Regions from separate parts of the Clostridium sp. BJN0013 genome, predicted to be linked through region 4. Evidence: riboswitches for the same ligand, from Rfam matches in the RefSeq annotation. Region 4 holds a riboswitch; each other region holds the start of a gene.

Region 1 (5,163 bases), 1.3 Mb from region 4:
GCTATTTACCCTTTTAACAGCATATTCTACAGCAGTATTATTTTTTATAATAAAAGACCAATCTGAGGATTCTGCAAGCATCAATTCACGAGCTGCTTGATTCAAGGCTCTCCTTTGTAAATCTGTAGGATTTGTATAGGTATTGGAAAGTCTTATCATCTGTTGTGCACATTTATGTATTTCCATATATATCCATTGATTGGATGGATTTATCCACACAGAAAAATCTCCATTTTCACCCCAACTAGAAGGACAAGGACTTGAGCATTGAACCATAGGGTATTTTTTCAAATAGTCCATAGGAGAACTCAATCTATAATTGCAGTTATTTTGCAGAGTTTTTCTTATAAATTCATCTATAAAGTCAGGTCCTTCAAACCACCAATGTCCAAATAATTCTGTATCATAAGGGCATACTATTATAGGAGGCTGATCCATATGTTCACTAAGTTTATCGATTTGTTCTACCCTGCATTTAAAAAAATGTTCTCCATGCTCTTTTATCTTTTCTAAAGCTCTTTTCCTATTGTAATATTCCTTGTTGTCTGTATTACCAGTTATTCTGTAGTATTTCATTCCAGTATCAATTCTAATCTTATTCTCATTTATATAAGGTTCTATATACTCTAGAGGGAGTTCATATCCTATATCCCTATAAAATTCCCTATAATTAAAATCTCCGGGATAACCCATAAAGTCGCTCCACACCTGATAAGATGACTCCATATCCCTTCCAAATACAGAAATTCCACTTGGAAGGGCAATAGGTGCATAAACACCATATCTAGGCTTAGGAGAAGCATTTACGAGTGCCTTGCTCTCTGCTATAAAATATTTAATTCCAAATTCTTTAAGTATATAATCCAATGAATAGGTATAGGCACATTCAGGAAGCCATATTCCATCTGGTGCATGATCCATATGCTCCAAGTAACTCTGAACTCCCACCCCTATCTGTGACCTGACTGATTCTGGATTTACGGCAAGCAAGGGTAAAAGTCCATGGGTGGCAGAGCTGGTTAACACTTCTAAGTACCCCAGTCTATCAAACTTTCTAAAGGCATTCATTATATTGTAATCATAATTTTTGTATACATTTAATATTCTGGAAAATCTCTCATTATAAAACCGGGCAAGAATAGCAAGCTCTTTATTATATTTTGTTCTCTTTATCTCCTTTTCAGAGAGAGCTATGGACTTTCTTAGATATTCCAAATATCTTTTATTTAAATATTCATCTTCTAACATGGTCATTAAAGTAGGCGTTATAGACATAGTAATTTTAAAATCCATATGATCTTTTATGAGTTTATCATATACATCTATAAGAGGTATATAACATTCACTGATACCTTCAAATAGCCATCTTTCCTCTAGTGGATCTTTTAAATCTGGATGTCTTATAAAAGGCATATGACTGTGAAGTATAATTGAAATATATCCTTTAGTCATTTTAGACCTCCTCTAGAAGAAGTTAAAGTATATTTATTCTCTAACTCTTCCATATATTTATCTATAAATTCATTGTATCCACCTTCATCTTTAAATATTAATTCTGGATATCGATTTTTTTTTTCCCCTCTGTAAAGTTATCAGAAAATTCCTCTTTCGAATTAGATATATAACTTTGAGAGACATCCAAAAAACAAAGAGAACTGTCTAAAGACTTACTATCCCTTGGAGTTGTTACTGTATTTGAAACTGCAAATGCGACAAATTTGTTACCTGATATAATCCTCCCCAGCTTTACAAAAAGATCCATATCGTCCTTTTCAATATCTATATACCAGCTATCTGCAAAGGGGTCTATAAAGATTGTCTTTATATTATTAGCTATTCCATTTTCTACAGAATAGACTTTTATAACTGGTTTTGAGTTTTTCCACAGTGCTTCTCCATATCTATCTTCAAATTCTTTCACCGTCATAGATGATATGTTATAATAACAAAATATTCTATGGGAATTTTGAACCATAAGCACTAAAGAAGTCTTTTCATCACCCCTCAATAAATTCCACTCCCTTCATTAATAATAACTATATTATACCTATAAATTCCAAATATGTCACTTATAAATTGAAATATATTTCCTAAAATTATATTATGCTTACAAATTCTTTTAAAGTTCAGATGGAGAAAAGCATTCATTATGAGTAAACTCCACCTGAATCTAAAAATCTCTTGATTCATCCTCGCATACATCAATCCATTGCCCATCTACCAGCTCTTTAATTTGTTGTGGGTTTATCTTAAGAGCAAATTCCTTTGAACCAGCTGCAGGATATACATACGGAAAATTTTCTACAGAAACATCTATATACACTTTTAAAGGATTTTTTAAACCAAAAGGACATAATCCCCCCACAGGATGGCCTGTATTCTCTAAAACTTCATCCTGACTTAACATCTTAGCCTTAGTTTTAAAGACTTTTTTAAATTTTTTATTACTAACTCTTAAATCTCCTCTCATAACTATTAGTATATCTTCATCCTTAAGCTTAAAAGCTAGAGTTTTTGCTATATATTTGGGGTCTGTATGTATGGTCTCCGCTGCCTGCTGTACAGTAGCACCACTATCAGGAAGTTTAAATACGGGACTCTCTAAATTTCTATTTAAAAAATAGTTAACCACATTTTCTACACTCATCTTTAATTCCTTCAATTTTATTAAAATTTTTTATTCTATACACTTAAATACCATTAACTACACAATGGGTTTTAAAAATTAAAACTTTAATTTTTTAAAACCTCTTGCAGATAAGCTACAAGAGGTTTTACATACTTCTTCTTATCTTTCAGGTAATACCTGCTGGAATTAGCACCTTAAATATTAGGTTGCTGGACATCATAGGGCCAGTCCCTCAGTCTCTCGCAATAAGAATCTTACTATTTAATTTTATACATGATAACAAAACAACAAATATTTGTCAACCTCAATATAATCAAAATGGCACAAAAAAGGAGCTTTATATAAACTCCTAGAAATTACGTAGTAAAAAATATTCTGCTATAAAATATATCCATTATAGTAATTTCTCTACTCCTACATCATAATTTCCATCAGGTGATATTACTGTCGCCTTATCCCCTACCTTCAGCCTAAAAAGAGCCTTTCCCAGAGGAGATTCTATACTTATTTTCATATTCTTAACATCTGATTCTACAGAACTTACCAGGGTAACCTTTTCAACTTCGTCTACATCATAAAATTTTACTAAAGCAGTTTTATTTATATCAAACACATCTGTTTCCGATGAACTCTCTATTATTACAGCATTTTTAAGTTGATATTCAAGTTCTTGTATTCTAGTCTCAGTCATAGATTGATCTTCTTTAGCTGCGCTATAATCAGCATTTTCACTAAGGTCTCCCTGGGCACGGGCAGATTTTAAGGCAGCCTTAATCTCTACTCTTTTTACTGTTTTTAAATACTCTAATTCTTCCTCTAGTTTTTTCTTACCAGCTTCTGTCAAAATTACATCTTGCATAAAACTCACCTACATTCTAAATTCTATAAGTTTTTATTCTAGAAATCATCAAATTTCTATAGACTTAAAAACTTTCATACAGTTATTTACTTTACTATTTTATTATAAAGTATATAAAAATAAATAACAAGTGAAAGCAAATACAGGACAAACGCATGAAAATATATAACTACATAAGTAAGATTACGAGTTAACTAAATTTCCATAATTTTACTTATATATTCATCAGGTTTACAATTGATTGAAAATCTTTTTAATTTTAAACTCATCTTTTTTCCCATATCCAATAATTTTAATATAGATAATGCCCATTTTCTTATTATATTCATATTTTTATTTGCTGTTTCTTCAACTGTTTTAATGCTATCCTCTTTAAATGTAACATCTAAATGCCAGTGCATTATTTCTATTCCCCAATGACCTCGTACAGCTTTTTCAAATAAGTTTATTTCAGGGGCCAAACTACTTATATAATAACGTATTTCTTTACTTTCTTTATCTTTCTTCTTTATAGTTTTTTCTACAATTCCTATACTTTTAAGATTCTTCCATTTTTCCCTATTAGTTAGCCACTTAATGTCCTTTGTTTGATAATATTCCCTTATCTCAATTTGGCCATGTGACTTTTCAACTGTTTTTTTATAATTCCCATCTTTAATTATTTTTTCCCTAAAGTCATCATCTTCAAAATAGGTTATTAAATCATTATGCAGTATTTCTTGGTTCCCTTTTACTGCTAACACGTAGTCAGCTTTTTTCTTTATTATTTTCTCAGCAATTTTAGTTTGTGTTCCCATTGCATCTATTGTTACTACATATCCTTTTATTTGTAATCTATCTAACAATTCAGGAATTGCTAAAATCTCATTTTCTTTTTCTTTCACTGCACTTTGTCCAAAACAAACTCCTTCTTCATCACACCAGGCTGACACTATGTGTAGTGGTTTTTTACCTTCAGTCTTACTTCCTCTCATAGTTTTTCCATCTATGTTAAGTATTTTTTTTATACTTTCACCATCATTTTTAGATATATATTCATTCCAAGTAGATTGAATCTGTTGAATTAAATTAGGTTCTATCATTCCCATCACTCTTTGGAAAGTATCATGTGATGGAACGCCATTTTCTAATTTAAAATACCTTTTTAAAAGTGTTTCATGTAATTTACAAAATACCTCTATTTCAGTCCACTCATTTCCATTTCCTAAAGATGCAATCAAAACCATTCCCACAATTTCATTTATTGGATATCTTACTTTATTAAATTGTCTTGGATCATCTATATTTTTCAGTGACTCAAAAAAATCATACATATCATAAATATTCTTCATAAATTTAAAATCTCCCTTTTTATGATTTTATCAAAAAAAGTGGAGATTTTAAATAAAATTTATTTCATGCGTTTGTCCTGAAAGCAAATAAAGTAGGAATAGTTTAATTCCTACTTTACTTTGCAATTATTGATTATTTTAATATGGCTTTTAAATCTTCTTCTACAGTGGAAATAGGCATAATCGCAAATTTATCTACCAAAATATTTACTACATTTGGAGATAAAAAAGCAGGTAGAGAAGGACCTAAATGAATATTTTTAATTCCAAAAGAAAGAAGGGTCAAAAGTATACATACTGCTTTTTGCTCATACCAGGAAAGTATAAGTAAAAGAGGTAGCTCA
Region 2 (5,163 bases), 1.3 Mb from region 4:
TATTATCTTTATCCAAATTAAAATTAAGCCTTATATTTGAGTTCACAATCTTATTCGGAGGAACTTTTACAAATACACCTGAATTAAATCCTTCTTCTCCAAGTTTTACAAAATCTCCACACACAAAAGATGCTTCTTTAAAATTAGGGTAATTATAGAAATACTCACTTTTTCTTTCTTTGTTTATAGGCACTACCTCCGCCTCTTTAAAATCTTCAACTTTAAAATTTATATAATCCTTATCATAAGGATTTATTTTTGAAAGTCTACAGTCTTTAATAGGAAAATTATTTAATCCCAAACATTTCCATGTGGGAACATAGGTTGAGTTTACTTTAAAGTCCCTTTTACTTTCAAATATAACTTTCATATCTTTATTTTCATTGAAATTTTCTTCATTTAACATTATGCTATCCTACCTCCTTATCCTATAGTTCCCTTCAGCTCTAATTTAATCAAGTTATTCATCTCCACAGCATATTCAAGTGGAAGCTCTTTTGCTATAGGTTCTACAAAACCTGTAACTATCATACCTTTTGCTTCTTCCTCTGTAAGTCCTCTGCTCATAAGATAAAAAATGGCATCCTCGCTTATTCTGCCTATCTTAGCTTCATGTCCTATATCTACATTGTTATTACATACACTTATAACAGGTATGGTATCTGATCTGGATTCGTTATCCAACATAAGTGATTCACAGGACACACTTGATTTTGAGTGAACTGCATTCTTTGTGGAACTTAAAAGTCCTCTATAAATAGCAACTCCTCCATCTTTAGATATTGATTTTGAATTTACAGTAGATGTAGTATTTGGTGCTGCATGAATTACTTTTGAACCTGTATCTAAATACTGATTGGCACCTGCAAAAGTTACCCCTGTAAAATCACATTTTGCTCCTTCCCCTTTTAATATACTCATGGGGTACAGCATTGATACTTTAGAGCCAAAAGACCCTGTTACCCATTCTATATGACCATTTTTATCTACAACTGCTCTCTTTGTATTTAAATTATACATATTTCTAGACCAATTCTCTATAGTACTGTATTTTAATGAAGCTCCTTCTCTTATATAAACTTCCACACAACCTGCATGCAAGTTATTTACATAATATTTAGGTGCAGAACATCCCTCTATATAATGAATTTTTGCTCCTTTTTCAACTATTATAAGGGTATGTTCAAATTGTCCCGCTCCTGGAGCATTTAATCTAAAATAAGATTGAATTGGAATATCAACCTGAACTCCCTCTGGAACATATACAAAGGATCCTCCAGACCATACTGCTCCATGAAGTGCAGCAAATTTATGATCCGTTGGAGGTACAAGTTTCATAAAATGAGGTCTCACTAATTCTTCATAGTCCCTTATGGCCGTTTCCATATCCATATATAGTACACCCTGTTTTTTCAGATCTTCACTTACATTATGGTAAACAACTTCAGAATCATATTGAGCACCTACTCCTGCTAGTGATTTTTGCTCTGCTTTAGGTATACCCAACAAATCAAAAGTATTTTTTATATCTTTAGGAACATCTCTCCAATTATGTTTTATGTCAGTATCTGGTCTTACATAGGTCACTATATTATCCATATTTAGATCTGTTAAATCAGGTCCCCATGAAGGCATTGGCATATTATCATATATTTCTAAGGCCTTAAGCCTAAACTCTTTCATCCAGGCCGGATCATTTTTTTCATAAGATATTTCCTCTATTATTTCTTTTGTAAGTCCTCTATCAGTTTTATAAATAGATTCATCTTTATTTTTTACATCATAAATACTTCTTATTATATCTTTTATATAAGTTTTATTTTTTTTCAACAGGAACACCTCTCTTATTAAACAGTATATTATACCAGAGCCTTAAATTTATCATATCCGCTTTTCTCTATTTCTTCAGCTAAAGATGCATCCCCAGTCTCAACTATTTTTCCATCTACAAGTATATGGACATAATCCGGTTTTAAATACTCTAAAATACTATTATGATGGGTAATTATAAGTATAGAATTCTCCTTTGTTCTAAGCTTGCTTACTCCTTCTGATACTATTTTAACTGCATCTATATCAAGTCCTGAATCTGTCTCATCTAGCATAGCAAGTTTTGGTTCAAGCACCGCCATCTGAAGTATTTCATTTTTTTTCTTTTCTCCACCAGAAAACCCCACATTTAAGTACCTTTTAGTATAGCTTTCATCTATTTTTAGAAGTTCTAATTTTTCTTTTAAAATTTTTCTAAATGCCAAAATACCTATTTTCTTTTTAGAAACTGAAATTTTTGCGCTTCTTAAGAAATTTTCCACAGTTATACCTGGTATCTCCTGTGGATATTGAAAAGACATAAAGATTCCACATCTGGCCCTTTCATTTACTTTTAAGTCACTGACAGACTTTCCTTCAAATATTATATCTCCTGCTGTCATATTATATTTAGGGTGCCCCATAATAGTATTTACAAGTGTAGATTTTCCTGCACCATTTGGTCCCATTATGGCATGAACTTCACCTTTACCAACTTCCAAATTCACTCCTTTTAATATTTCTTTATCGCCAACTTTTGCTATTAAATTGTTTATTTTTAATAATTTATTTGACATCGTATCTCTCCTTTAAATCCGAGTATTTAACTCATATTTAAATATAAAAAAAATCAGCTACAAAGTTACTTCAATAATTAAGCAGGATGATATCCGACTTAAACACTCAACATTGTCTCTGATTATATTTTACTCTTTATTTAAAAGATAATCAATAATAAACTCTCTATTTAAGTCTTATTTTTTCATTAGTTTCCACTTGAATTACTATTCCATCTTGAATTACCAAAGTTATTGATCCGTAGCTTATATTCTTTAATGATTCAACTATTTTTTTTATATATTCTTCTGAAATCTGATTTTTTCTTTCAATTCTTCTCTCCATTTTTATATTATACCCCCTTTTATAAAATCTTACTAATATAAAAATTAAAAACCCTCTTCCAAACAAGAAGAGGGTTTTATATCATTCCTAAGATACAAAAGAATCAACCTTAAAGGTATTTTCTTTACCTCATCTTCCAGAACTATGTTCTGATGGACTTAGCACCTTACATAAAATTTAAATGTGGTTGCTGAAACTTCATCGGGCCATTCCCTAAGTTTCTCTTGATAAGGATATTCATTAAATTTTTGAATTATTACTTTTATTAAGTTTCATTATATTATATTAAACTTTACAATGTCAATAAAATTGAAATAATTTTTTAATAAATCATATTTGTGCTACAGAAATTTTTATATACTATTATTTATAAGTCTCCAGTATATTACTATATATATCTTCTGTCAAAGTTAGCCCGCCATTATATCCCACATAAGTTCTATTGAGCACTAACCTGTGTTTGACCGGTAGTGATATATTTATTCCAAATCCATTTAATTCTGACACTATATCTCTATCCCATGAACTTCCCAAAATCAGAGGAGTATGATTGCCATGTCCATATTTTCTCAAGCTTTGATGTATTTTTCCTCCATCTATTTCAAATATTACTTTAGCAGAAGTGCTATTTGAGAGATGTTCAAATTCATACTCTATGCTTTTTCTATATTGTTCAGGAGTATCATCTGTAATATATTGTTCTCCTGGAACAATCCCCAGTTCATTGGTTAAAAACTTACTAATCCCAAGGGCATAAAAAGAATCTGTTATATTAAAAAATCTATCTGCCACACTATATCTGAATTCTATAAAAAAGTCTATTGATCTATCAATATAATAATAAAATCTCTCTTCTTCTTCATTTATAAAAGTTTCCACCTTTTCTTTATTAAGCTTAGCAAAATCCCCCACAGTTCTTAAAAATTTACTGGTTTCTTTTGCACCTATGGGCAAAATTGGATAATGCAAATAAGGAGTACCATACTTTTTCTTCAATAATTCAGCAGTACTTAAACCTACCCAAGGTGATAAAACTAAATTAAATTGTGCTTGTGGAATTGTTTTCCATTCATCAGCACCACCAGATTCTGTACCAAAAAGTATATTCACTTTTAATCCTATTCCTTCAAGTAACTTTTTTATCTCACCTAAATTCCCAGACCAAAATGTATCCTGATAGGGAATCACAGACCATACATTTACCAATCCCACTTCTTTTTTTATTGATTTTTCACTTACAAACTGATTTATAATAGCTTCAATAACTAATTCATGACCTTTAAAATTGCTTCCTTTAAAACCTGCTGTCTCTGCATAAACTATGGGAATGCCTTTATCTTTATATTCACTTACTACTTGCCCTACATCATCCCCTATTATATCAGAAGTACATCCTGTTAAAACTACAAATAAATCTCCTTTTAAAACCTTAAGGGTTCCATCTATCACCTGTTTTAATCTCTGCTCTCCCCCAAATACTACTTCTCTTTCTGTAGTATTGGTACATGGTACAGAACTTCCACCAGAATAACCTACTCCTTGATATCCTGAATCAACACTAAGCCCATCAAAAAGTTTAATTCCGCAGCCTGGTCCTGAATGAAGTATAGGAATAGCTCCTTTTATAGCTAATACTGATTGTTGTGCACCTAATGCACAATAATGTCTAGGTTGCTCTATTATTTCATCCATCAAATATCACCTCCTAGAAAAGTATAAGGATCCTGTTTAAGCCACCAATCAGTATATGGCAGCTTGGAGTGTGCTGCAATATTAGTTACAAACTCTTTAGTTAAAAGTACATCTATGATTTTATCACCATAATTAAGCAATCCTTGATATCCTAATCCAAATTGTTCATCTCCCATTAAAAACGTAGGTATTCCAAGCTTTGGACCCCATGCAGACATACCTCCATGCCTTGCTATAAACAGATCTGGTTTCAGCTTGTTTAGTACATTTACTAACTCAAAAGGTTGTTTATTGCAGACGTTAAAATTCTTAACATCTCCATAATTCTTCACTACATGAGGCAGACTTTCACTTCTAGGATCTTTATTATCACAGCAAGGATCATGATGAAATATTGCTGCACCTACCACTTCCATATGAAGTTCCTTTAAAAGTGCTATTAAACTATGTCCATGAGCTGCACCTGCAGTAATATATACTCTTTTTCCCTTTAATTTACTTCTCAGTTCCTTAAGCTTAGGGGCAATTCTTTCTCTTTCA
Region 3 (5,163 bases), 1.3 Mb from region 4:
GTAAAGTCTTATTATTTGGGCGTAAACTCAAAGCTTTGTCTACTTTGGCATAGGCTTCTGATATATTACCTTGAAGAGCCATATTTTCGGCATTTACTCTATTTTTTTCTGTATTCTTTGAAACAGTTATTTCATAGAGATAATAACCTATAGTTATAAATATCGTAAGTATTGTTGATACAAGAGGAATCATTATATTTCGGTTTTTATAAAAAGAAAATTTGGTATATGTTTTATTACCATTTTTAGAGTCAGTTTTTTTCAAAGTAGTTTTAGCAGGGGTTAAAGTTTTTACTTGGTCCTTTTCTACGGTATTTTTTAAAATTTGATTAATTTTATAAACTTGAATGGTATCACTGTCTGAATTTCCTATAGAATCTTCTTTTTTTAATTTAGCACCGCATTTTTCACAAAAAATAGCGTTATCAGATACCTCCATTTTACAATTATAACAAAACATAGTATTATTCTCCTTAAATTTTGTATTAATATATAAAATTTTATCTAGTGTATGTATATTGTACCAAAAATTCTATGTTTGGACTATAGTAATTCTTTACAATAATGTTTATTATATTGTATTTTTAATGTAATATTATGATAAAATGTATTGGTAAAATAAATTGTTATATAGTAAAATATGTATAAAAATACAAAGGTTAAAATAGATATTATTTTATTTAAGTAGAGTGGGGAGATAGTTTATGAATAAAAAAGATTTATCAGACATAAGAAAAGAATTTAAGTTAGGAAGTTATATGCTTAAGATTAAAGAAATTTATAGTGTTTATTTAAAAAAGGATATTGGAGAAATAATAACAGGAGAACTGGAATATTTTGAAATGATGGAAGTGGAAAAGAGAGAACTTTATTTAAATAATTTCAAGAAAGTGCTTACGGGAACTTTGGATTCTAAAATATTTGAATTGGATTTTAAAAATGTAGGTGAGGAAAAATTAGAGAAAAATACACAGCATATATTATATGAAGCTTTAAATTCAAAGGAAAGAATAAATGAATATGCGGATAAAATAGTAAATAAAATTTCTGAAAACTATACTTATGATACAGATATAGTTATAAGTTTTGCAAAAGCAGAATACTACAGTTCTGATAAAGGGAAAAAGGAATCTTTAGATGAATATATACGAACTATAGAAATTATATTATGTAGTGTAAATAAGGTTGAAATACCTAAGAAGATGTTAAAATTTGATTATACGGAAATGAAATTTAAACCTAATTCTGCATTAGACATGGTTATAAATTTAAATTCGCCCTTAGAGGGATTTATGTTTCCAAGTTTTACATTTCAGTATGTAGATGTAAATAAGATAATTTATTATTCTTCAAAATCAAAGAACATAAATAATATTTTTGTAGAAGAGATATTAGAGTGTAATATTAAACCTACAGCTTTAGAAGAAAAGGAAAACTTTAATGTTATTTTAGGAACTGCATTGGGAGGAAAAATAAAACCTGACATAGTTCAGGATATATATGAAAGAATAAACGAAAAATTTGAAAGTCAGAAGGAAGAAGAACTTATTTTAGATATAAATGAAGTAACTAGAGTATTAGAGGAAAGCGGAGTGGAAAATACAGGAGTAGTTAAGAGTGCTTTTGAGGAAGTGTGTGGAGGAGATTATGAATTTAAGGTTAGAAATGTAATGCCAGATTTTAAGAGTAAATCTATAAAGATAGAAAATGAAAATACCAATATAACCATAAGTCCAAAAGATTTAAGTGCTGTAAAGCAGGTAGTTAACAAATTTGGAAAGAAGTGTTTGCTGATAGAACTTAAAGAGGATATGATTATAGATGGATTCAATTTGGAAACAGAGAAAATAGAAGAATATATTTAAAAGGGATGTATTTTGTCTTTTAGAATCATTAATACAAGCAAATAGTTGAGCAAAACCACCTAAAAATATTGCTCAGGGAATTACGAAAGAAGTGCCTTCAGTGATGCCAAGTTTCTGAGAGGAAGCTACTAAAGTTACAACAGCAAGTCCAAATAGCCCCAATGCAGATGGATTGCAGTTAGCGATTTTAATGTATTGAATTTAATTTTTTCTGCCCAAAGATAAATAAAATTATTCTATTTTCAGTAAATTAAAAGTTGTTAAATTTTATATTATAAAAATATTGACAATATACCTGAGCACTGATATACTAATTACTACAATATTAAATAATTAAATATCATAACTTATTAAGAGAGGCGGAGGGAAAGGCCCTATGAAGCCCGGCAACCAGCATTATGTAATGCATTGGTGCTAAATCCTGCAGCATTGTAGCTGAAAGATGAGGTAATCATTGAGGATGTAAACTCAGGGATTTACCCCCCTGAGTTTTTATAATTTAATCAATCTAAAAGTTGACCAGAAAAACTGGAGACTAAATCTTAACTTTATAAGTATAAGATTTAGTCTTTTTTGTTTTGATATATTTATTTAAATTAAAATAAGAAGTATATAGGTAAATGCTGGGTAAGGGGGTAAAGACCAATTATATGATAGATATAAGAAATTTAAATAAAACATTTAATACACCTAGGGGTAAAGTTGAAGTTTTGAAGGATATAAATCTTAAAGTTGAAAAAGGAGATATTTTTGGCATCATAGGATTTAGCGGAGCTGGAAAGTCTACTATGATACGATATTTGAACAGACTTGAAGAACCTACTTCTGGAAGTATATTTATTGGAAATAATGATATTACAGCTATGAATAAAGCTGAGCTTAGAGAAGCCAGAAAAAAAATTGGAATGATATTTCAAGATTTTAATTTATTTGATTCAATGAATGTATATAAAAATGTAGCTTTTCCTTTAAAAATAGCTGGTTATTCTGAAGAAAAAATAAAAAATAGAGTGTATGAAATATTGAATTTAGTGGAACTAAGTGATAAAGTGGACTTTTATCCTGCACAACTAAGTGGAGGTCAAAAGCAAAGAGTAGGTATAGCAAGGGCTCTAGCCAATGAACCAGATGTTTTGTTAAGTGATGAAGCTACTTCTGCCCTAGATCCACAAACCACTTATTCTATATTGGAACTTTTAAGAGATATAAATAAGAAACTGAATTTAACTATATTACTTATAACTCATGAATTAGATGTTATTAAATATATATGCAATAATATGGCAGTAATTGAAGATGGTAGTATCGTAGAAGCAGGAAGCACAAATTCAGTATTTTTAAATCCTAAAAGTAACACTGCAAAAAAATTTGTTAAAATAATGGCAAATCTCAGTGTGAATTCGGAATGTGTTGGAGGGGAGGTAATATGACTGATGATTTTAAAATATTTGTTCTAAAGGGATTATCAGAAACTATAGAAATGGTGATTATAGCTGGCAGTATAGCTTTACTTATAGGGATGCCACTTGGAATTATTCTTGTTGTTACTAAAAAAGGACATATTTTGGAGAATGAAAGGTTAAATAAGATATTAGCTACTATAGTAAATGCAATAAGATCTCTTCCTTCTATAATATTAATTGTAGTTTTACTGCCCTTATCTAGGTCAATTGTAGGGACTACACTTGGTATGAAGGCGGCTATTGTACCTATATCCATAGGAATATCACCTCTTTTGGCTAGAATTATTGAGACATCCATAGAACAAGTAGAATGGGGAAAAATTGAAGCAGCATTATCTATGGGAGCAAAACCATTTCAGATTATATCAAAGGTCTTAATACCGGAGGCACTTCCTTCCCTTATAAAGGGAATTACAATTTCAATTATATCTATTATTGAATTTACCACTATAGCTGGGGTCATAGGTGCAGGGGGATTAGGAAGTCTGGCAATACGTTTTGGTTATCAGAGATTTCGTGAGGATATAATGATAGCTACAGTAATATTATTAATTTTTTTAGTACAGTTTATACAGTTTTCAGGAGATCGCATTTCTAAACATGTAAATAAAAAGAGATATAAATTTGATTGATTATTTTTAAGGGGGATAAATCAATATGAAGAGAAAAAGTATAATATTTTTAGTTTTGGCGTTGGTTGTAGGATTATTTTCAGGTTGCAGCAATGGGAATGACTCAAAAAGTGCAGACAGTAAAAATGACAAGGTTGTGGTGAAAATAGGAGCAGCGGCAGTGCCACATGCAGAAATATTGAATCATATAAAACCTGCACTGGCAAAAGAGGGGATAGATTTACAAGTTATTGTTTTAGATAGCGAAGATGAGTTAAATCCAGCTTTACAGGAAAAACAAATAGATGCCAATTATTTTCAACATGTACCTTATTTAGAGTCTGTAACTAAAGAAAAAGGATATAATTTTGCAGTGGCTGGAAAAGTTCATGTGGAACCCATAGGTTTTTATTCTGATAAAATTAAATCTAAAGATGAACTTAAAGATGGCGCCAAGATTGCTATACCCAATAATCCTTCAAATGAATACAGAGCTTTAGCTCTTCTTGAAGCCCAAAAACTTATTAAATTAAAATCTGGAATATCTAATTATAATGCTACGCCTTCAGATATTGCAGATAATCCTAAAAATCTTCAATTTGTAGAAGTTGATGCAGCTCAGCTTCCAAGGGTATTGCCGGATGTAGATGGCTCCATAATAAATACAAATCTTGTATTAGAAGCTAAAATGGATCCAAATAAAGCACTATTTAGAGAAGACAGCAATTCACCTTATGCAAATGTAATTGTTGTAAGAAAGGGTGATGAAAATAAAAAAGAAATTAAGACCATAGTGGCAAAGCTGAATTCAGAGGATGTAAAAAACTTTATAAAGAGCAAATATGGAGTTGCAGTAGTACCGGCTTTTTAGAATAATTAGAAAGGGAGATGTAGCTTGAAAAGAATTTATATTTTTTCATATTCTATGTATCAATGCAATTTATGAGTAGAGAATATATTGTTTAAAGAGTATGTATAATTTAAATGTTTAGTTGACCAGTATACTGGAGACTAAACTTTATGTTTTGCAAAGTAAAATCACCTCATTATATCTGGATTTATATAAAAAGTTTCATATTGTATAGTTGATAAAAAGTTAAATGATAATTATAAAGGAGGTATATTTTTGGGTATTAATATAAAGTCCCCGGAAGTTGAAATTAGAGAATCTAGATTAGGTTCTATTACTGGCTTTGCAGGAACTGCTAGAGAGCTTTGTAATAA
Region 4 (5,163 bases):
AGAACTGACATAGATGCCCCTTGGGAAAGGCTTGATAAAGTTAATGAAATAAAAAGTGTATATAAAAATTATAAAAAATTGGTCAGCAGTCTTTAATTATATTAGTATATCAAATAAATCATTATACCTTGCATAATACTGCTTGAACAGCAGTATTATGCAGCAAAATATTGGAGGGGAAAATATAAGATGATTGATAAGAACAATGTTGATTTTATAACAAAATGCATTCATGTAGGAAATGGAATTGACAAGGAAACAGGAGCTATCAGACGTCCTATAACTATGGCAAATTGTTATAGACTGCCGGAGGATGCATCTTCTATAAATTGGAGTGATGTAGATCAGCTACTTTATACAAGGAATACTTCTGCTAACCAGATATACCTTCAGGAAAAGTTAGCTTCCCTTGAGGAGGGAGAAGATTGTGTGGTACTTGCAAGTGGTGTTTCTGCATTGGCTGGTGTATTTTTTGCCTTTTTAAATAAGGAGTCACATGTAATTTGTTCCAATGTCTCCTATATAGCAGTTTATAGATTATTAAATGAATATTTACCAGATAAGTATGGAATAGAAGCAAGTCTTGTAGACACTTCTAATTTAGAAGAGATAAAAAGAGCAATACGACCAAATACAAAGCTTATCCATATTGAAACTCCAGGAAACCCTACTACTAAAATAAGTGATATTGAAGAAATATCTAAAATTGCAAAATCCATTGGAGCTTTATTAAGTGTTGATAGCACCTTTGCATCTCCATTTTTACAAAAACCTCTGCAGCTTGGGGCTGATCTTGTCATACACAGCTTGACAAAGTATATAAATGGACATGGAGATGCCATGGGAGGAGCAGTAATTGGTAAAAAAGAACTTATAGATAAAATAAAACGTGAAGCTATGGTTAATCTGGGAGGAACTATAAGTCCTTTTAATGCATGGTTAATTATGCGTGGAGTTGTAACACTTCCACTGCGTATGAAACAGCATAGTGAAACTGCATTGGAGGTGGCTAAATATCTTGAATCAAACCCAGTAGTAAAGTTTGTAGCATACCCTGGACTAGAAAGCCATCCGCAGCATGATATTGCCAAGAAACAGATGAAAATGTATTCGGGGATAATTTCTTTTGCACTTAAAGCAGATGTAGATACACATAATAAATTTATTAATTCACTGGAATTGATCACTCAGGCCGTTTCATTAGGGCATGATGAGAGCTTAATTGTTTATACTGGCCCAAATGATGAGAGAATTAACTTTTACCCAGAGGTGTTTAAGGATGGATATGTTAGATTTAGCATAGGACTAGAAAGTGCTAGTGATATTATATCTGATTTAAAACAGGCCTTGGAAAAATGCGGATTACAGTAAGTTGGTAAATAAAAATTAAGTAAGCATTATCTGGAGAAATACTTACTTAAAGAGCAGATTTAATTTTTATGTAAATCTGCTCCTATTTAGTATAATAGAATTATTTTAAATAGATATTATTATAGCTTATTCAAATCATAAGGTGTTTCCTGATATACATAATAATTGAGCCAATTTAAAAATAGTAGGTTAGAATGGCTTTTCCAATTTGATAAAGGGGTTTTATCTGGATTATCATCTGGAAAATAATTTTTGGGTATATCTATAGGTAAATTCAGTGCTATATCTCTTTCATATTCTGATTTTAATGTTAAAGTATCATATTCAGGATGTCCAGCAATAAAGATCTGGCGTCCACCTTTTGTCGCTACTATATAGACACCAGCTTCCTTGGATTCAGAAATTATTTCTAGTTCAGGAATTTTTTCGATATCCTTTCTTTTTACAAAGGTATATCTGGAATGTGGCGCATAAAATATATCATCAAAACCTCTAAAAAGTTTAATATTAGCCCTATTTATAGTATGAGAGAAAACACCGGATATTTTTTTATCCAGCATATATTTTGGAATTTTAAAGTGATGGTAAAGTCCTGCCTGAGATCCCCAGCATATATACATAGTTGAATAAACATTTTGGGTACTCCAATCCATAATTTCAGTTAATTCTTTCCAATAATCAACGTCCTCAAATTCAAGTTTTTCTATGGGTGCACCTGTTATTATCATACCATCGAATTTTTTGTTTTTTATCTCTTCAAAAGTTTCATAATATTTAATTAAATATTCTTCAGGAGTATTTTTTGAATTATGAGACTTTAAATACATTAAAGATATATCAACTTGTATAGGTGAATTACTTAACAATCTTAAAAGTTGTATTTCAGTAATGGTTTTAAGGGGCATTAAATTTAATATAATTATATTAAGTGGTCTTATATCTTGTCGTACTGCATGATTTTCATTCATAACAAATATATTTTCAGCTTTTAATACTTTAGAAGCTGGAAGATTATTAGGTATATTTATTGGCATAAAATCCCTCCTTAAATTATAATATTTTTAGTGGTAATCAAATAAAAATCTTATTATTCAAATTTCAATTTTGGAGTTAAAATAAAATAAAAGTTATTTTTCTGTAAGAAAAATAACTTTTACAATAAACTAATTTGAAATTATTTTCCTTATCTCTCAGAAATAATCTGCTGGAATTAACACCATACATTTTAATAAAATGTTGGTTGTCGGGTTTCATAGGGCCAGTCCCTCCGCCGCTCTTGATAAGATTAAATTTGATTTTATATTACATGCTATACTAAAATTTCATTTTTGTCAATAATTCATTTTAACTGAAGACTAATCGATTTAAAGACCGGATTCTCTAAATTTATGTTCTGAAGTTCTTATTAAATTATGTAAAGGCCGTTTTAAAAGTGACAAAAGTAAAAATACACAAGAAAAATCATAATTATTACTGCTTAGTTTATTTTGAATATCTTTTAATTCTTTATTTAAATTTATGTAATAATATATTATATTACTGACTAGTCAGTAATATAATTAAACATCTTTTTTGTACTGGTGTCAATAAATTAAACCATGAAATTTATTGATTAGTCTATTTATTCTCTTAGACTTTATCTAAATCTAGAAATCATTTAACATAAATAGTATATGAGAATTAAAGCATGGCCAATCTTAGATAAAAAAGAGTATGCTGTTTATAGAGTAGTTAGTAAAGGCATAATAGGAGATAGGCTGGCGTTAAAAATGCCTTAAATACGAAACTTATATAATTTATGGATTATGTGATATAATAATATGTAATGTAGATAAAGTATTAGTTCAGTAACAAATTGTATAAAAAATTTTAATGAATAAATATTTATTTTGAAATTTCACTTTTTATAATACCTTAGTTTTTTCAAAATGAGTATAATCAGTGTAAACCATGTTACTGGTTATAAATTGTTAACAATATTGACACATAAGTGTAATAACTATTTAGTAATATGTAGTAATATTCATTATTATAAAATTATTATAAAAGCCTTTTTAGGCGGAAATGGAGAGAAATTATTATGAAATTTAAAGGTAAGAGTGCATTTGAAAAATCAGGTAAGTTTTCCAGCTGGATTGCTTTTTATATTGCTGCTTTAGTCACAGCATTGGTTGGAATTGCATTATTGGTAAATAATATTATATTATTTAGAAAGACTGTAAATCAATATGTAGCTCAAGGGTATTCTGCAAATATTGTACTTGAACAATTAGTACCATCTCAATTATTACCTGGAATATTTGAGTTTATTGGTGTGTATGGGGGAATTGTATGTATTTTAATAGGAATAGGTATAATTAATAAGAAATTTTCAAAACTTTTTGGTAAATTATATAATTGTGATAATAGTTTAGAAGAAGATATGCCAGAACAAGAGGTTATCGAAGTAAATCAGGCAGAAAATGTAGAAACTCCAAAAAACACAGAAATGGATAAATACGATGAAAATAAGGGTATAGAAGAGACAAATAAAGAACAATAGCCAGTAAAAAAAGTTTTACTTTTTAATCTTAAGTCAGTACATATTAAACATATAATTATATAAAGAAAAATAATTTATATTATTTTATTCCAATATTAAAAAAAAGATTATATAATTTAATTAAAACAAAAATATGGGGGATGTTTGCTGATGGATTGGAAAGAAAAGTATATTTATGAATTATGCAGTAAAACAATTGATGGCGAAAAGGCGTTAAATGCAATTAATAACTTTGTAGCTGAGATGAAAAACGTATTAGACAAGTATTATGTAAAAAAGTCTACTATAGAAATTGATGAGGATAAAAATACTATTAAAATTTATGGAAATGTTATAAAATGGAATATTACTGGAGAAAAATTTGAATTAAGTTCTAATAATGGTAAAAGTATAAATATATCTGTTTATAAAAATAAACATAAAATTAGATATTGTGAGGGTAGTCATACTAAAAAATCAGGAGTGTATATACTTAATAATAGTGATGCATACAATCATTATGTAGATGAAGCTTTTGAATATCTGTTAATGCTAGATAATTAGTGTATTAAATTTTTTAATTATTCTTCTCTTTGTATTGAAAATTAATATGTAAATCATTAAAATATCATAAATCTATTTTATCCGAAGGCTGCCGACAACATTCACAACTCCTTTAAAGTGGGAGATAATCACTGATATGCTATGGATAAGTTCTTCCAAGGTTCAAATGGAAAAAGGTAGTTCTCATGAGTAAGTTCCACCTGAACCTAAGAATCACTTGATATGTAAATTATATTACAGTATAAATGAAAAAGAATAGTGGCAACATATAAACGTAATTTAAAGTGGTTAGATTATAGATTCATGATATGGAGGAGAATAAAAGTATGAATATTAACGACAAGAATTTACAAGAAGCAAGAAAATTAAATCAACAATCTAAAAATAAAAAGGGAAATGCATCAAGCAATGTGAGTTCTTTAATAAATAATGATTCAAATATTCAAGAAGCCAGACAATCGAACCAGCAATCAAGGGAAAAAAGTAGTTCACCTAGTTTTACTAATAGTATAAATAATTTAGAAGAAACTAAAAAATTAAATCAACAATCAAGACAAAATAAAGGTAAATAACTAACTAATTAATTTTACCAGTAAAATTTACAAATAAAATCCATCATATTACAGTAACATAATATGATGGATTTTAGTAAATATTTTATAAATGTGAAGTGTGAAGTTTTATTGCATTGATTAGGAATTTAAGCA

Evidence for each region. A riboswitch is a leader RNA that binds a small molecule or an ion and turns the genes downstream of it on or off. The one in region 4 is predicted to bind S-adenosylmethionine.
Region 1: it holds a riboswitch for S-adenosylmethionine, as region 4 does, so the genes downstream of both, AB3K27_RS03680 (YbaK/EbsC family protein) here and metA (homoserine O-succinyltransferase) in region 4, are expected to answer to the same signal.
Region 2: it holds a riboswitch for S-adenosylmethionine, as region 4 does, so the genes downstream of both, AB3K27_RS17130 (DUF2292 domain-containing protein) here and metA (homoserine O-succinyltransferase) in region 4, are expected to answer to the same signal.
Region 3: it holds a riboswitch for S-adenosylmethionine, as region 4 does, so the genes downstream of both, AB3K27_RS17155 (methionine ABC transporter ATP-binding protein) here and metA (homoserine O-succinyltransferase) in region 4, are expected to answer to the same signal.

What each region holds. Positions count from the first base shown of each region.
Region 1 is NZ_CP162495.1:672,632-677,794, reverse strand. Features, by position in the region: gene AB3K27_RS03690 (glycoside hydrolase family 57 protein) at 1-1,452, opposite strand, end outside; gene AB3K27_RS03685 (DUF4912 domain-containing protein) at 1,550-2,008, opposite strand; gene AB3K27_RS03680 (YbaK/EbsC family protein) at 2,171-2,647, opposite strand; SAM riboswitch class I at 2,786-2,881, opposite strand; gene greA (transcription elongation factor GreA) at 3,024-3,488, opposite strand; gene AB3K27_RS03670 (ISAs1 family transposase) at 3,683-4,819, opposite strand; partial or broken gene AB3K27_RS03665 (hypothetical protein) at 4,953-5,163, opposite strand, start outside.
Region 2 is NZ_CP162495.1:3,298,031-3,303,193, forward strand. Features, by position in the region: gene sufD (Fe-S cluster assembly protein SufD) at 1-406, opposite strand, end outside; gene sufB (Fe-S cluster assembly protein SufB) at 424-1,830, opposite strand; gene sufC (Fe-S cluster assembly ATPase SufC) at 1,860-2,606, opposite strand; gene AB3K27_RS17130 (DUF2292 domain-containing protein) at 2,773-2,931, opposite strand; SAM riboswitch class I at 3,058-3,165, opposite strand; gene AB3K27_RS17135 (nitrogenase component 1) at 3,295-4,623, opposite strand; gene AB3K27_RS17140 (nitrogenase component 1) at 4,623-5,163, opposite strand, start outside.
Region 3 is NZ_CP162495.1:3,304,022-3,309,184, reverse strand. Features, by position in the region: gene AB3K27_RS17170 (FxLYD domain-containing protein) at 1-460, opposite strand, end outside; gene AB3K27_RS17165 (DUF4317 domain-containing protein) at 705-1,865, shown strand; partial or broken gene AB3K27_RS17160 (GPR1/FUN34/YaaH family transporter) at 1,872-2,066, opposite strand; SAM riboswitch class I at 2,210-2,314, shown strand; gene AB3K27_RS17155 (methionine ABC transporter ATP-binding protein) at 2,516-3,295, shown strand; gene AB3K27_RS17150 (methionine ABC transporter permease) at 3,292-3,960, shown strand; gene AB3K27_RS17145 (MetQ/NlpA family ABC transporter substrate-binding protein) at 3,986-4,810, shown strand; gene AB3K27_RS17140 (nitrogenase component 1) at 5,066-5,163, shown strand, end outside.
Region 4 is NZ_CP162495.1:1,996,482-2,001,644, forward strand. Features, by position in the region: gene metK (methionine adenosyltransferase) at 1-96, shown strand, start outside; gene AB3K27_RS10285 (PLP-dependent aspartate aminotransferase family protein) at 190-1,371, shown strand; gene metA (homoserine O-succinyltransferase) at 1,491-2,405, opposite strand; SAM riboswitch class I at 2,552-2,657, opposite strand; gene AB3K27_RS10295 (hypothetical protein) at 3,452-3,913, shown strand; gene AB3K27_RS10300 (hypothetical protein) at 4,064-4,456, shown strand; gene AB3K27_RS10305 (hypothetical protein) at 4,783-5,028, shown strand.